3 regions of the Thermoclostridium stercorarium subsp. stercorarium DSM 8532 genome follow, and region 2 is predicted to be linked to each of the others. Evidence: riboswitches for the same ligand, from Rfam matches in the RefSeq annotation. Region 2 holds a riboswitch; each other region holds the start of a gene.
The links. A riboswitch is a leader RNA that binds a small molecule or an ion and turns the genes downstream of it on or off. The one in region 2 is predicted to bind thiamine pyrophosphate.

Region 1 (5,315 bases), 110 kb from region 2:
CGTAATTAGTAATTTATGATATATATGAATTGAAGATTAAGCTATGTTTATGGAAAGAAAAACAGCATGTATATTGCAAAATTACTTTTATGCGTAATACTCGGATTCCTTTTGGCAGGTGTCTGGTTTGGTTTTAATTTAATTATTGTAACACTTATACAAAGGCTAAAAATACCGTGGTTGTCGTTCATAAATATATTATTTGCAAGTGTGTTACCTGTATTTTTTGTATATTTGACTTTAGGGATTTATCCTATTCAAATAGGCGGAATACAGCAGATAAAGGTATATGTGATTGCAATAGTGACAACAGTAGTCACAGCCGTCATTGTTATCAGAAAAAAGACAGTAATACATAAGAAAGGGTAAAGAGATACTATTTTATGGATTAGACGGATTAATGATGGAAATACCTCAAAGATTGATGATGCAGTCGTTTGTGTATGGAATGCTAAAAATATTAGGTGTTTCTTGGTTGGATCTTTATACCGTTATCGTTACAGGATTTATTTGGTGTCTGTGCATTGTAATTCAAACGATTTTATTTAAGGAAAAGTTTGATGATGATATGATTTATGACATTTTGGCTTCAATGGTGTTTTCGTTGGGAATCGGGTATGTATATCAAAAAACGGGACTGATTATTATATCAATGATTGCTCATTTTTGTGAACGTGTTTTAAGCTGCGTTATTTTTAGCAAAAAAGCATAATACCGGTTTATAATACCGAGAAATTAATACGGAGGTAGCTTAACCAGACGGTTCTGCATAAAATCCCGGGTATATGTAGATTTTATAATTTTTAGGCGAAGAATAATTAAATGGGAACTATTTTCACTACTGTACAAGATACTATTGAATAAATATAATTATTTACAAATATACTTGTCCATAACAGTTTTTATATCCGTGTGTTAAAATCAGATGCTGATCTTGGAAGGAATATGGAAGTGGATGTAAGTATAGTTGAAATTAAGGATTCAAATAAGAAGTCTCAATTTGCCGAGGAGATCCTCAGGCGTTTGCCGGAATGGTTTGGTATTGAAAAGGCTTTGATTGAATATGTAAATTGCGTGGCATCTTTGCCGTTTTGGATCGCATTGAGCCGCGACGGCAGGTGTATTGGTTTTATCTCGGTAAAAATTCATTATGGCCACACAGGAGATATTTATGCTTTGGGAGTATTGCCCGAATATCACAGGAGAGGCATAGGAAGATTATTAGTGGCTAAAGCGGAAGAATATTTGAAAAATAATAATTGTAAGTACATAATTGTGAAAACTTTAAGCGAAATGGCGGAGTATGAACCATACGAAAGAACAAGGAAATTTTACAGAAGTGTTGGTTTCGAAGAATTAATAACATTAACTGAAATGTGGGATTCCGAAAACCCTTGCTTAATTATGATTAAAAAATTATAAGTTCATGCATGCATCAGTTGTATCAGCCTGCACACGCTGAGTAATGACGGCCTATGCAGAACTTTTAGCTGTTAGGAAGCTTAAATATCATAAACTTGCTGTAAAAGCATAGAGTGCATAAAATCAATAAGCTATTGAAAGCGCTTTAATCCCTTTTGTGGAAATATCATTAGTTTCATAAAGCAGGCTCATAACTGTTGAGATTGCTGAAGCCTGATTAGCCAAAAAAACGCATACTGATTTCACTTTGAGGGGAAAGAAAAATATGAGGAAATCCAATGTAGTTCTTGCTGTTTGCAGAAGCTATGATGAAGAAAAGGTATATGAATCTGTCAGGGATGCGGTCGCTGCTCTTGGCGGCATCGGGCATTTTGTAAGTCCCGAGGAGAATATCCTCGTTAAGCCGAACCTTCTTTATCCGTCAAAAACAGAAAAGTGCATAACAACCAACCCAGCTGTTATAAAAGCAGTACTCCGCCTTCTCAGTGAAGCAGGTTACGCCCGTGTGAAGGTTGGCGATTCTCCTGCCACCGGAAGCTGCAGGCAGGCCATGAGTCAGCTCGGTTTATCGGAAGAGCAGCTTTATGGTGCCAAAATTGCCGACATGTCTCGTGAAGTCTTTGTCAGGTACCCGGAGGGAAAGGCGGCGAAAAGCTTCTGGTTCTGCGAGGAGGTTCTTCAGGCAGATGCCATTATCGGAGTATGCAAGATGAAAACCCACGCCTTTCTGAAAATAACGGGCGCAGTCAAAAATATGTATGGTTTGATCTGTGGTACAAGAAAAGCGCAAGGGCATGTAAGATATCCTAACGCGGCAAAATTCTCAGAAATGCTGGTTGACATACATAATCTGGTGAAACCGCGCCTTCATGTAATGGATGCGGTTGTCGCCATGGAAGGTAACGGCCCGGGCTCCGGAACGCCTACGGAAATGGGGCTGATTATTATTTCAGCGGATCCGGTGGCAATTGATACAGTCTTTGCCAGACTTGTGGATTTGGATCCTGTTCTTGTTCCCACGAATACTCAGGGAATGGTTGCAGGAATTGGAACATGCAGAGAGAACGAAATTGCGCTGATGCTTCTTGATAACGGGATTCTTACAGATATAAGCTTTGACGAAATGTTTTCACGCTTCGGGAAGAAGGATTTCGACGTGTCCCGTGAAAAGGATCGACTTAGCGTTCTCAGCCTGCTGTCTAAGGTTACAGGCAGATTTACAAGAAGGCCGTATATTGATGCGGGTAAGTGTGTGAAATGCGGCATATGCGTGAATCACTGCCCTGTGAAAGGCCGTGCTGTCACTTTTAAAAAAGGAAAAGATAATATTCCCGTCTACGACTACAGAAAATGCATCCGTTGTTTCTGCTGCCAGGAGATCTGTCCGCAACATGCCATTATAGTAAAATAATATCAGCACATGGTTACAACACTGCGAGGTTTCTTTATTTTACAACACAGGTAGTCTAACTGATGTGCTCGCAGTTTATATATTGATATATTCCCGTAAATGGCGATTTTTAAAATGACCGATGAATCCGTTGGCATTTCCCGAGGATTATCGGAGCTGATGCTCAGTGGGACAAATATCTGCAAAATAGTGATCTGACATACAGAAAAGTGTATTGTGCGGACGTAGCACATAGAAAGATATGTAGAGAATGGAGGAATAAAGGTCCACAGTTAAAAATAGGAATTATTCGGAAATGCCGCTTTACAAAATATTCCTTTTATACTAAAATAAATTATAAAGTAATAAGTATTAAGTAAGCACTATGGGAGCTGGTAAAACCGGCTGAGAGTGGACCTTTTAGGTCTTTACCCTTGACCTGATCTGGGTAATGCCGGCGTTGGCAAGTGCAACTCTCAGCACAATCCCATTACCTGGATTGTGCATTTTCTTTTTCCATGTGCTTGATTTCCCAGTGCTTGGTAAAGAGGAATTGGTATGTCTACCCGAAAACTCACTTTATCAGCATTACTTATTGCCTTAGGTACACTGTTAGCCCATGTTATTTATATTCCGGTAGGTGTATCCAAGTGTTTTCCCATTCAGCATACCATTAATGTTTTGTCAGGTGTGCTCCTGGGACCTGGTTATGCTTTGGCAAATGCCTTTATCATCTCACTATTAAGAAATATTCTGGGGACCGGATCCCTGCTGGCTTTTCCCGGCAGTATTTTCGGAGCTTTTTTAGCAGGACTTCTGTTTCGTAAAAGTAAAAAATATTATTTAGCTGTATTGGGGGAAGTTTTTGGAACAGGTATTTTAGGGGGTATTGCCTGTTACCCCATCGCTAAGTTTGTTTTAGGGCAGGAAGTGGCAGTATTTTTCTTTGTCCTGCCATTTTTGGTGAGTACTGCTGGTGGGAGCATTATTGGTTATTCTCTTTTAAAAATAATCGATAGAATACCTTTATTAAAAAAACTAATTGCCAAATAAGTTGTTTTATGCTCGTGTTGATGTTCTCTGTCAGGCTTCTGCAAAGGGCTGGAACAGGTGCTCGAAGAGATATGTTCAGATATAACAGAGCGCAGATAATAAAGGAGATGAAAGTTATTATGAATAAAGAATGGTCGGAAATGAACAAGATCATGCAGAAACAACTGACCAGGACATCATTCACTGATGGAATAAATACACTTTTACAGCTTCGGGAAATATTGATGCAAGAGGTCATGTCCTGGAAAGATGAGCTGGACGAAAAAGATTATTGCGCTATTCCATTCATAAATGCAAACGGTTATCACAGTAAAACTATTGCGTATTCAATATGGCACATTTCAAGAATTGAGGATATTGTTGTACATACGTTGATTAAAAATAACCGACAAGTTTTCTTTGAAGGAAATTATCAGAAGAGAATGAATTCACCTATTATTACAACAGGAAATGAGCTTGTAAAAGAGCAGATTTCCGAGTTTTCAAAGTGTCTGAATCTGGATGTCTTGTATGAGTATATTACAGCTGTTAAAACCTCCACCGACGAATGGTTAAGATCAATTGACTACACTGAGCTTAAAAGAAAGTTCGGTGATGAGGACAAACGCAGAATCCGTGAACTGAATGTTGTGAGCTCAGATGAAAAAGCAGTATGGTTGATAGATTACTGGTGCAATAAGGATGTTAAAGGACTTATACAAATGCCTTTGTCACGACACTGGATTATGCACGTTGAGGCAGGCATTCGTATTAAGAATAAGATAAAGAATAAGATTAAGTGAATACCGATTGGGAGAGATATAACGTAGAAGCATACCATTGGGAGTGTAAGTGTGAATAATTTTGATTATTGGAATCAAACCTTGTACAAATGATAATAAGCTGTGATTATGTAGAAATATATCAAATTAATTAATTTGGTATTACTTTTCATACTGATATGGAACATAAGGTAAAATCGCCCATGTAACATCATCGGCAGAAATATTTTTGTGCTCCAATTGTCTGTATCCAACGGTTGCTTGTGCACAGGGATAATCTACACAATCAAAGCAAGAATTAAGCTGTTTTGTATGTAAACATTTTAACGGCTCACATAACCCATGTCCATCCTGATAGCAGTGGCAATTGGTTGTATCACAGCCAGTGCAACGCATATCCCAAGCGGATTTACCATATACCGCATTAAGATGCGGGATTAGCATTTCTCTAAATTCTTCGGTTATACCAGTGTAATGCACGCATAAATCACATCGATGCCCACATTTGCCATAAACGGCGTTTTCTTTTGAAAACGGCTTGCGATTCGGCTTTTTCTTAATAAGTATCAGCTTCTTCACAGCTTCCAGAGTTTTTAAATCGTAAACGCTAATAAAGAGCCATTTACCATCGTGGAAGGTATGTGCACGGTCGTAAAGCTGTTGTATCTCAAGCGGAAACTCATGCCTTA
Region 2 (5,315 bases):
TTGAGGGCGCACCACGGGAGGAAGACCTGAAAAGGATAGAAACAGGAATTTTGGAACTTTTAAAGAAAATGAAGGAAAAAGTAGTGGAATAAAAAACGAAACACGGGGACTGTTATTGGTCCCCGTGTCTGATTTAAAACAAAATTCCTTTGTTGACGAATTACAATCAAACAACCTGAAAAATATAAAACTTAAGATAACCTGTTTCAGGCACATTCCACAAAATAGGATGATCAGGCGCCTGCTGGCGGGCTTCAATCTGTCTCAGTGATACTGACGCATCCTTTGCGGCGCTTGCCAGCACTTCGCGGAATAAATCATCGGTCATGAAGTGGCTGCAACTGCACGTAGCAAGATATCCGCCACGGGGGAGCAGTTTCATGGCTTTCAGGTTAATTTCCTTATACCCGCGGGCGGCGGCCTGTACGGTATTCCGGGATTTCGTAAAAGCCGGCGGGTCAAGAATAATAAAGTCAAAGTCCTTGCATTTCCGTTCAGCCAGTCTTGTCAGAAGGTCAAAAACGTCTTCGCAGATAAAATCCATTTTCCCGTCCAGACCGTTGCGTATCGCATTTTCCCGCGCCATGTCAATGGCCTGCTGTGAAATGTCCACGCACGTTACGTGCTCAGCTCCTCCCAATGCTGCGTTAAGGCCGAAAGAACCGGTATGGGTAAAACAGTCCAGTACACGTTTGCCCTTTGCTATCCGTGCCACGGCAGCTCGGTTATATTTCTGATCCAGGAAAAATCCTGTCTTTTGCCCGTTTTCGACGTCCACCAGATATTTAATACCGTTTTCGCATATTTCGATAACCGCAGATTCAGGCAAGGGGATGCCATCAAACCTGTACCAGCCTTTATATTCCTGCAGACCTTCCTTTGTACGCAGAGCAATATCATTACGCTCAAAAATACCGGCAATGTCTTCTCCCATTTCTTTAAGCACATCCCAAAGGGCACGGTAAACAGTATCCTTTACAAGTTCCATGCCAAGGCATGTGATTTGTACTGACAGGATGCTGCCGTAGCGGTCCACTGTCAGCCCCGGCATCTGGTCAGCCTCGCCGTGGATCAGGCGGCAGCAGGAAAAGTCCCCTCCGGGCATTACGGTTTTGCGGTAACGTATTGCATACTCAACGCGGCGCCGCCAGAAACGGTCGTCAAACACATCATTGGCATTACGTGAAATGAGCCTGACGGTAATTTTGCTGTTATTATTGTAAAAACCCGTGCCAAGAAAAGCATTTCCGGCAAACACATCCACCAGTCCGCCGTTTTGGGGTTCGCCTTCTGTTTCACGGATTTCTTCCCCGTATATCCATGGATGCCCGTCTCTGACACTGCGTTCGGCTTTCTTAGATATTATTACTTTGGGATATGGTCGTATCTGTTTCACTTGTTTCACCTTTCGAAGCTTTTTTCTGCGTCATTTTAACATATTTTATCTTATGCCTTCAATACAGGCATTATCAGCTTAAAAGCCGTAATATTATGCAATATAGCATTTAAATAAAAAAGCTTTCTATGGCGAAGTTCAGTTCCCATAGAAAACTGATTATAAGAAAATGTCAAAACACATACTCAATTGTTTTTTTCAGCGGCCTCTGCAATTTCTTTTGTTTCATGAACCGTTCCGCGAGGATGTTGAGGGGGTGCGTATATGGAATAAAGTTTTAACGGCCTGTTTCCGGTATTTATTATATTATGCCACTTACCGGCAGGTATTATAATTATATAACCGTCGGATACATCCTTTTGGTAATTCAGGTTATGCTTGCTGTCGCCCATTTTTACGAGTCCGGTGCCTTCTTCGATGCGTATAAACTGGTCGACGTTAGGGTGTATTTCCAGACCGATATCTTCACCCACACCAATACTCATCAGTGTAAGCTGCATATATTTACCCGTCCATAATGCAGTGCGGAATGTATTATTTTGTTTTGTGGCCCTTTCAATATTTATAACAAATGGCTCGGGGCCGTAATCCTTTAATTCTGTTACAGGGTTATCGTGATGAGAAAAATTATGAATATGGCTGTCCCTGTCCTGCATATGGAATTCCGTTGGTTTATTTAAACTGTATCGACGATAGATAACATTTGGATTTGTTTTTTTAAAGCCAGTATAGTGCGGGTAATGGTATATCCTGCGCATAATTACCTCATTTCCTTTAAATTTCCTACATGAATAATATATGCTTTATGTAAAACAGATGTGTTTATTCTTTATTTTTTTGTGTGCAAAGTTATTTAAGAAGAGATGCAATTTGTTTATATATAAGTAATTTTCAAATAAAATTTTACGGGTCTCTTGACATTAAGGACCATAAATGGTACTTTATAATAAAAACTGCGGGGGAACTCGTTAAACGAGTTGAGAAAGGTAAGACCTGACCCTTTGAACCTGTCAGTTAACACTGGTGTAGGGAAGCAGTTTTTATCAGATTAATATTAAATGATAAATAACAGCTCTCTCCACCAGGGGGGAGTGTTTTTTTATGAAAACCGAAATACAGGAGACAAATTCTCTTAAAATTACATGTCCAGGAATCAACTCGTTTGTTTCGGCCGGCGGATAATGTATATTACCCAACAGTTCCCCTCATTATTTGATGAATTTCCCATTTAAGTAAAATTAAAATATAAGACGAAAGGAGAGTCAAGCATGATCACAAAACAGGAGATCCGGGAGCAAATCATCCGGACGGTTGAAACGGTGAAACGGACAAATCCCATGGCAGGCTCGATTACCAATATGGTAACAATTAATTTTGTTGCAAATGCACAACTTGCCGTCGGGGGCTCGGCAGCAATGGTTTATCTGCCCGAGGAAGCTGAAGCTTTGGCAAAAGCGGGCGGAGCTACATATGTGAACGTGGGAACTCTTTTGCCGGTTCATGAGCAGACTTTGCCTCATGTGGCAAGAGTGCTGTATGAATTACGTAAACCATGGGTGCTTGATCCTGTGGCGGTGGGAATTGGTTCACTCAGAAACCGGATGTTACAGCGGTTTAAAGAGTATAAACCCTCCGTAATAAGGGGCAATGCTTCTGAAATTATGGCATTGGCGGGATTATGGGAACTGGAAGGCGGCACTAAAGCTTCCAATGTTCGTGGCGTTGATTCAACAGATTCAGTAGACTCGGCAAAAGCAGCGGCCGTTGCGTTAGCCAGATGGACCGGCGGGGCCGTTGCCGTATCCGGCGAAACCGATTTAATAACCGACGGTTCGGTTATAGTTTACTCTTACGGTGGATCGCACTTTATGCAAAAAATTACCGGCGCAGGCTGTGCTTTAGGTGGAGTTATCGCGGTTTATGCAACGGCTGCATCACCTTTTATCGCCGCGCTGACGGGAACCGCGGTGTTCAATCTGGCTGCAACCCGTGCTGAAAATAAGGTCCTTGGCCCCGGAAGTTTTCAGGTCCGTTTTCTTGACGAACTTTACAAGGCAAGTCCGGAAGATATTGCCGACAATAGGTTTGATATTGAAGAGATTTAATTGTAACGATCTGGGAGGTGAAATCAGTGAGTATAAGAAAAAATTTGGATATATCCGCATACCTGGTGATAGGTCCGGAAAATACGAACGGAAGACCTGTGAAAAAAATTATTAAAGACGCAGTTGAAGCCGGGTTCACATGTATACAAATCAGATCCAAGGTTGCATCTGCCAGGGAACTTATTGAATTAACACGTGAGGCCGCGGAAGTAATAGCCCTGTTGGGAAAATCCGATAATGTGGCCCTGCTTGTGGACGACCGGCTGGACGTTGTTCTGGCTGCAAGAAAGCAGGGAATAAAAGTCGACGGTGTGCACGTGGGGCAGTCGGATATACCTGTGGACGTATGCAGGGAATATCTGGGAGAGGACTCGGTTGTCGGGCTGTCGGCAAGAACCCATGAAATGATTGAGTATATAAAAACAGCAGATGTTTCGGGAATTGATTATTTTGGAGTCGGACCGGTGCATGAAACAATGACTAAGCCTGATTGCGGGCTCGATACAGACGGAAAAATAAAAACCAGAAGTTTTGAGGAAATTGCAGAGATAGTAAGGCTCAGCAAAATTCCTGTAGTAGTGGGTGGAGGCGTGAAGGTTGCTGATATACCTCAGCTTGCGCGGACCGGAGCCGCCGGTTTCTTCGTTGTATCCGCAGTGGCCGGAGCCGATGATCCCAAACAGGCTGCCCTGGAACTTGTAAATGCGTGGAAACTCCATACCGAAGCCGGAAGGAAAAATTAATAAACCGAAAACAGGTGGGAATATGATTAAAGGGGTTATTTTTGACATAGACGGGGTAATACTGGACTCGATGCCAATTTGGAACAAAGCCGGGGAAATGTATCTGCGGAAGCTGGGGTTGCAGCCCAACCCCGGTCTTTCAAAAGCCATGGAAAGCATGAGCATGCATGAAGGAGCTAAATTTTTAAAAGAAAAATACCATCTGGATATGAATGAGGACGAAATTGTAAAAGGCATCAATAAAACCATTGAGGATTTTTACGCCTATGAAGTCAGGCTTAAAGAAGGAGTGGAGAAGTTTCTGGAAGGTCTCAAGGAGAGGAAAATAAAAATTGTGGCAGCGACATCCTGTGACAGAGAGGTTTTTGAAAAAGCACTGGTAAGGCTTAATGTAATCAGATATTTTGAGAAAATTTTTACATCCACCGAGACAGGTTCAGGCAAGACAAAACCCGATATTTTTCTTGCGGCTGCTGATTATATGGGAACACGTCCCTGCGAAACATGGGTTTTCGAAGACGCCCTGTATGCGATTAAAACGGCAAAAGACGCCGGCTTCAGAACAGTAGGGGTATATGATTATTACAACAGCGACAAATGGGATGAAATAAAAAATACCTGTGACATATGTTTTGAAAAACTGGACGATGTTAACGTCTTTCTGGAAAAAGCATTGGCATCGGAGCTTTAAGGGCAATAAACCGGAAAGGCATATTGTCAGCTGTTTTGAAATATTTTTTGAAATACATAAGGAGGGGAAGCATATGAAAACTGTTTTGACCATTGCGGGAAGCGATCCCAGCGGAGGGGCAGGAATTCAGGCGGATATTAAAACAATGACAGCAAACGGCGTTTATGCAATGAGCGCAATTACCGCACTTACTGCCGGTAATACGACCGGAGTATCGGGTATTATGGAAGTAACGCCGGAATTTTTGGGAATGCAGTTGGACAGCATATTCACCGATATATACCCGGACGCCGTAAAAATCGGCATGGTTTCGTCTGCGCCGTTGATCGAAGTCATAGCTGAAAAGCTGAAATATTACAATGCAAGAAATATTGTCGTCG
Region 3 (5,315 bases), 510 kb from region 2:
TGCCCATAGGAGTAAGCGGTACGACTAACATTCTGAAAGTACAGCTTGTAGGCAAAGTACTTGTGAAAGGAACGGGTATTGGGACAGGCGTGATTACCGGCGAGTTATGCGTTGCCAAAACTGCCGATGAACTGAAAAGGAAATACGCAAAAGGCAACATTATTGTAGTGCCGTATACCACAAATGAAATGCTTCCGATGATAAAAAGCGCTTCAGCGCTAATTGTTGAGGAAAGCGGCACAAACAATCACGCCGCTATCGTCGGTCTGGCACTGGACATACCGGTTATTGTAGGTGCACAGAATGCCACAAGCCTGTTGAAAAGCGGATGTGTAGTTACCGTAGACGCAGAACGCGGAATTGTTCACAACGAAAACTTAATGCCATGCAGTCTGGAATAAATGCAGGGTTAATAAGTCACTGCTGTCTGAACCTAAACAGAGCCGTTCTCATTGAATGTCTCTGTTTAGGTTTATTTATTTTCGCTGTTTACAGTGTCGGCAATAATAAATATAATGAGTAACGGAGTGGGTTGTTATGATAGTCAGTGTAAGCCGTCGAACAGACATTCCTGCCTTTTACAGCGAGTGGTTTTTTGAAAGGCTTAAGGAAGGGTACGTGCTTGTAAGGAATCCGATGAACTATCATCGGATAAGCAGGATTGAACTTAATCCCGAAGTTGTTGACTGTTTCGTTTTCATGACAAAAAACCCTGAAAAAATGTTGCCCAAAATGTACCTGTTAAAAGATTATAATTACTACTTTCTTTTTACTCTGACTCCGTATGATAACAGTATTGAAAGAAACATACCTGATAAAAGGAAATTAATAGACACATTTAAGGCGCTGTCTGACATGATAGGTCCCGACAGGGTAATATGGCGTTATGATCCTATAATTCTAAACGACGGTATAACCACTGACATTCAAGCCGATTACTTCGGCCGTCTTGCGAAAAATTTAAGCCGGTATACCGGCAGGTGTATAATCAGCTTTGTTGATTTATACAAATGCACGCTCAGAAATTCGTCAGACCTTAAATTAAGAGAAATAACCACCGATGAAATGTGCAGAATTGCCGAAGCCTTTTCCGGAATTGCCGCAACCGAAAACATAAAGATTCAGACATGTGCTGAGAAACTCGACCTCTCGCGTTTTGGCATAGAACGCGGAAGCTGCATTGACAGCAAACTGATTGAAAAAATAACAGGAAAACCTGTTAATTTAAAAAAAGACAAAAACCAGCGCCCTGAATGCGGATGCGTGGAGAGCGTTGACATCGGCGCTTATGACACATGCCTCCATTCCTGCGTTTACTGCTATGCGGTTCACAACCACAAAACAGCGTTGAAAAATTACTCAGGGCATAATCCCAAATCCCCCGTTCTGTACGGTGATATAGGACCGCAGGACGTCATATATGAACGAAAAATAACAAGTAACCTTTCCACACGACATAACTTTGAACAGTTAAAGTTCATATGATAATGTAAAAAAAATTGATTTTACAGGATATCGATATTTTCACCCTTTAGTATTCTGTTCATATTTTTTACCGCGCACATATTTCCGCACATCGTACAGGTATCATCATTCTCAGGGATTGAGTTTTCCCTGTATCTCCGCGGCTTTTCGGGATCCAGGGCAAGTTCGAACATGCAATTCCAGTCAAGGTTTCTCCTTGCCTCGCTCATTTTATAGTCCCATTCTCTTGCCCCACTTATACCTTTGGCAATGTCTGCGGCATGAGCTGCTATTCTTGCAGCAATAATACCCTCTTTCATATCGTTAATATCCGGAAGCCGCAGGTGTTCGGCAGGAGTGACATAACACAAAAAGTCCGCACCGCATGATGCCGCAATTGCCCCTCCAATTGCCGCGGTGATGTGATCGTATCCGGGCGCTATATCAGTGACCAGCGGGCCAAGGACGTAAAACGGCGCACCATGGCAAAGCCTTTTTTCCAGAACTACATTGGGTGCAATCTCATTCATTGCCATATGCCCAGGCCCTTCAATCATTACCTGCACATTCCTTTCCCATGCCCTTCTCGTCAGCTCTCCCAGGACAATAAGTTCATGAATCTGCGCGGCATCAGTTGAATCATTTATACTTCCTGGCCTTAACGCATCACCGAGACTAATTGTTACATCATACTTTTCACATATTTCCAAAAGCCTGTCGAACTGCTCATAAAACGGGTTTTCCCTTCCGGTCAGTTCCATCCACGCAAACAATAATGCCCCTCCTCTTGATACAATGTTTGTAAGCCTTTGGTTTTGCTTAAAACGCCGCGCCGTTTCCCTGTTTATTCCTGCATGAACGGTCATAAAGTCCACACCGTCTTTTGCGTGCTGTTCAACCACATTGAAAAATTCGTCGGCGGAAATTTTATCAAGTTCCTTATTGTAAAAGCCTGTCACGTCATATACAGGCACCGTTCCTATCATTACCGGAGACATTTCTATAAGTTTTTTTCTGAATTCATGCGTTTTGCCGTAGGAACTTAAATCCATTATTGAGTCGGTTTTTAAATCAATCGCCGTTCTTGCCTTCTCAAGCTCAATGTCAAAATTACGGCAGTCCCGCGAAATACCTATGTTAACATTTATTTTGGTTCTAAGCCCTTCACCGATCCCTGCCGGGTCAAGGCCTTTATGATTTCTGTTCGCAGGTATGACCACCCTTCCGCAGGCAACAAGTTCCCGGATTTTTTCGGCAGACACCCCTTCTTTTCTTGCAACAGTTCTCATTTCGTCGGTTATAATACCTTTTCTGGCAGCGTCCATTTGCGTCGTATACATTTGGCAGTTTCCCTCCTGCTTCTTTTTTTAACGATTTAAGCCTTTTTTGTACCCCATTAAATATATAAAAACGCTTACCTTCGAAGGTAAGCGTGAATGTCAATAATTATAAAAGTCAGCTTCCCTCCGGCGGTACTAACCGCATCAGGTTCAAAGGGTTAAGAGGATAATCCTCTTTCTCAGCCTTTGAAGGCACCCCCAGCTTTAATGCCTTATTCTGTTTCTAAACTATTCTGCCTTGATCTTATCGGTGCTTTATCAAATTTCAAAATTACCTTCAGTTTTATTCCCCATAATGCAACTTTAGCTTAGCAAAAAAATCTTCCAGTGTAAAGCGCGGATCGACGTAATTATAAACACCTATAAACCGTTCATTCTGGTAATGCACATACCGCATGTCCGGCGTTATTCGCGGCGCAGGCTTCATTTCATAATGATACTCGTGCGGATCCAAAAGCAGGCTTACCGCCGGCGAGTCTCCAAGACTCCACATTTCTCCTTTTGGAAAGCGCATATTGTCTTTCAATTTAAAATTCAAATCATAAAGCTGCCGGAATAAATATTCGCCGATTTTGCCGTAAGGCTTTACCTTCACCGCCAGGCTTACCCTCATTGTGGTGTAAACATTACGCGGTACCTGCCATAACGGTATGTTTGAACGCATTACAACGTTTGCGGCGTCGATGTCATTGCCAAGGTTAAATTCCCTTTCGCCATTTGGCCACGCACCGCCACCAATCCATATCGCCGTAAGCCTGTTTTCAATGGCGGGCTCTTTCAGGTAAGCCGAAGCCAAATCTGTTAGCGGGCCGAGGAATATCACATATAACGGCTTATCACTGTCAGACATGGCCTCGCGGATAATCAGGTCGGCACTTTCCGAAGGCATTGGCGTATGTTCATCGGGGATCTTTGCTTCGGCCCCGTGATATACTTTAACCTCACTGGTCAAATCCATAAGTTCAAGTATTTTAACACATTCCTCATAACTTTCCTGCATGGATTTCGCCGTGCGCTGAGTGCCAAAATGAGCCGCAATTATACCTTTAACAATAAATCTCGGCGTAAGTAACGCATGCACAATGGCAAACTGGTCGTCGGCCTCGTTTTTGGCATCGGTGTCAATAATCAGCCTTATTTTTTTGGTATCGGGAATGTCAAACCGGTGTTTCAATTGCCCCCCACCCCTTTTTCATAAAAAATTACAGTGCAGCTATATCCAGAATATAATATTATACCTGCTTAGTCAAACCATTGACACTCAATCGAAAATAATACTTATACGACTATAGACCTTCTATTTATTACTGTGACTATAAATTTTTATATTTAATATTACTTCCTGCGATAAAACCAAAACAGACTTCGGCTCTGTCTCCATACTCTCAGATTTCAAAAAACAGCCTTTTCCTATTATTTTGATATTTCGTTTTTAATTATGGTGTCCGCAATGATGTGTCCGCTCAGTATGAACTCTCCTGCATTTATTACAACCGTTCCCTTCGGTGCATAAATCAGCCCGTTTAACTCAAATTTCGAAGCATTTATTTCAATGTTTCCCTTTTCAGAACATATTACAATTTTCCCACCTTCAATGCCTTTGAGCCGGGAGACATTTAAAGATATGCCGCCGGTTGCAAAAATTCCTGCTGAGATATCTAACGACTCACAATTAATTGTTACATCCCCGTCAACAGCCAAAGGCGCTGTTATACTTGCCCGACTGCCGCTATAGCTCTTATTTGCAAAATAACGTATTCCGTTTTTCAATATTTCTGATTTTATATCATCCGCCCATTCAGGCATTCCAATAAATTCCGCACCGGCCTGCCTGTTTTTAACGTTTATGTGTTTCCCTAATGTCACGATTTCACCAGCTGCTTTGCAAATACCGTCCACCGAAAAATTAAAGCCATGGAACAGAAAATTATTGTTTGTGTGGATATCTCCGGATATTTCTATGTCCAAACCGTATACTGAAAGGGGAATTTTACCGCTTCCCGAAAACACGGCATAAGGGAAACTGCTGTAAACCTTGTCCTGTTTACCAATGTCCCATTCTTTTTCTCCGATATTTTTATCACCGCTGTCATTATTGTTGTTACTCTTCCCACTGTCCCCGCTACTGCTACCATTCTCCGTTATCTTTTTGACATGTATAATAACCGTATCCTCTGATTCAAGCCACCCGTCACTTACGATAAGCCTGCATTCCCATATCCCCGGGGGCATGACTACATTAGGTTTGACTCCTTCCGCTTCCCCGAAAGGGCCTGTCCACTTGTATCTCACAATGTTTCTTCCGTCAGGGTTGAGATCAGGTTCCCTTAATCCTTTTAAAGAAGCGTCCGGATCATACGACAACGAGCCGTCCAGCGTTACTTTTACACCATCATCGGAACGGGTTTCAAATGTTTTATCGTCTCCTGCATTTGCAACCGGAGCCCTGTTCGGAATGCCTATTCCAAAGAAACAAAAATGTTCAACTGCCCCTTCTATGGTTTTCTCTTT

Region 1: another riboswitch for thiamine pyrophosphate. It lies ahead of thiW (energy coupling factor transporter S component ThiW); the one in region 2 lies ahead of thiM (hydroxyethylthiazole kinase).
Region 3: another riboswitch for thiamine pyrophosphate. It lies ahead of thiC (phosphomethylpyrimidine synthase ThiC); the one in region 2 lies ahead of thiM (hydroxyethylthiazole kinase).

Annotation. Positions count from the first base shown of each region.
Region 1 covers NC_020134.1:2,117,624-2,122,938, reverse strand. The annotation lists gene CST_RS09070 (CPBP family glutamic-type intramembrane protease) at 425-712, shown strand; gene CST_RS09065 (GNAT family N-acetyltransferase) at 946-1,422, shown strand; gene CST_RS09060 (DUF362 domain-containing protein) at 1,688-2,833, shown strand; TPP riboswitch at 3,188-3,295, shown strand; gene thiW (energy coupling factor transporter S component ThiW) at 3,371-3,865, shown strand; gene CST_RS09050 (hypothetical protein) at 3,937-4,647, shown strand; gene CST_RS09045 (DUF3788 domain-containing protein) at 4,789-5,315, opposite strand, start outside.
Region 2 covers NC_020134.1:2,006,834-2,012,148, reverse strand. The annotation lists gene CST_RS08645 (FprA family A-type flavoprotein) at 1-92, shown strand, start outside; gene CST_RS08640 (class I SAM-dependent rRNA methyltransferase) at 167-1,396, opposite strand; gene CST_RS08635 (cupin domain-containing protein) at 1,582-2,154, opposite strand; TPP riboswitch at 2,344-2,446, shown strand; gene thiM (hydroxyethylthiazole kinase) at 2,665-3,501, shown strand; gene CST_RS08625 (thiamine phosphate synthase) at 3,528-4,244, shown strand; gene CST_RS08620 (HAD family hydrolase) at 4,267-4,935, shown strand; gene thiD (bifunctional hydroxymethylpyrimidine kinase/phosphomethylpyrimidine kinase) at 5,009-5,315, shown strand, end outside.
Region 3 covers NC_020134.1:2,520,447-2,525,761, forward strand. The annotation lists gene pyk (pyruvate kinase) at 1-401, shown strand, start outside; gene CST_RS10915 (DUF1848 domain-containing protein) at 538-1,485, shown strand; gene thiC (phosphomethylpyrimidine synthase ThiC) at 1,506-2,804, opposite strand; TPP riboswitch at 2,909-3,014, opposite strand; gene CST_RS10925 (nucleoside hydrolase) at 3,088-3,978, opposite strand; gene CST_RS10930 (putative Ig domain-containing protein) at 4,218-5,315, opposite strand, start outside.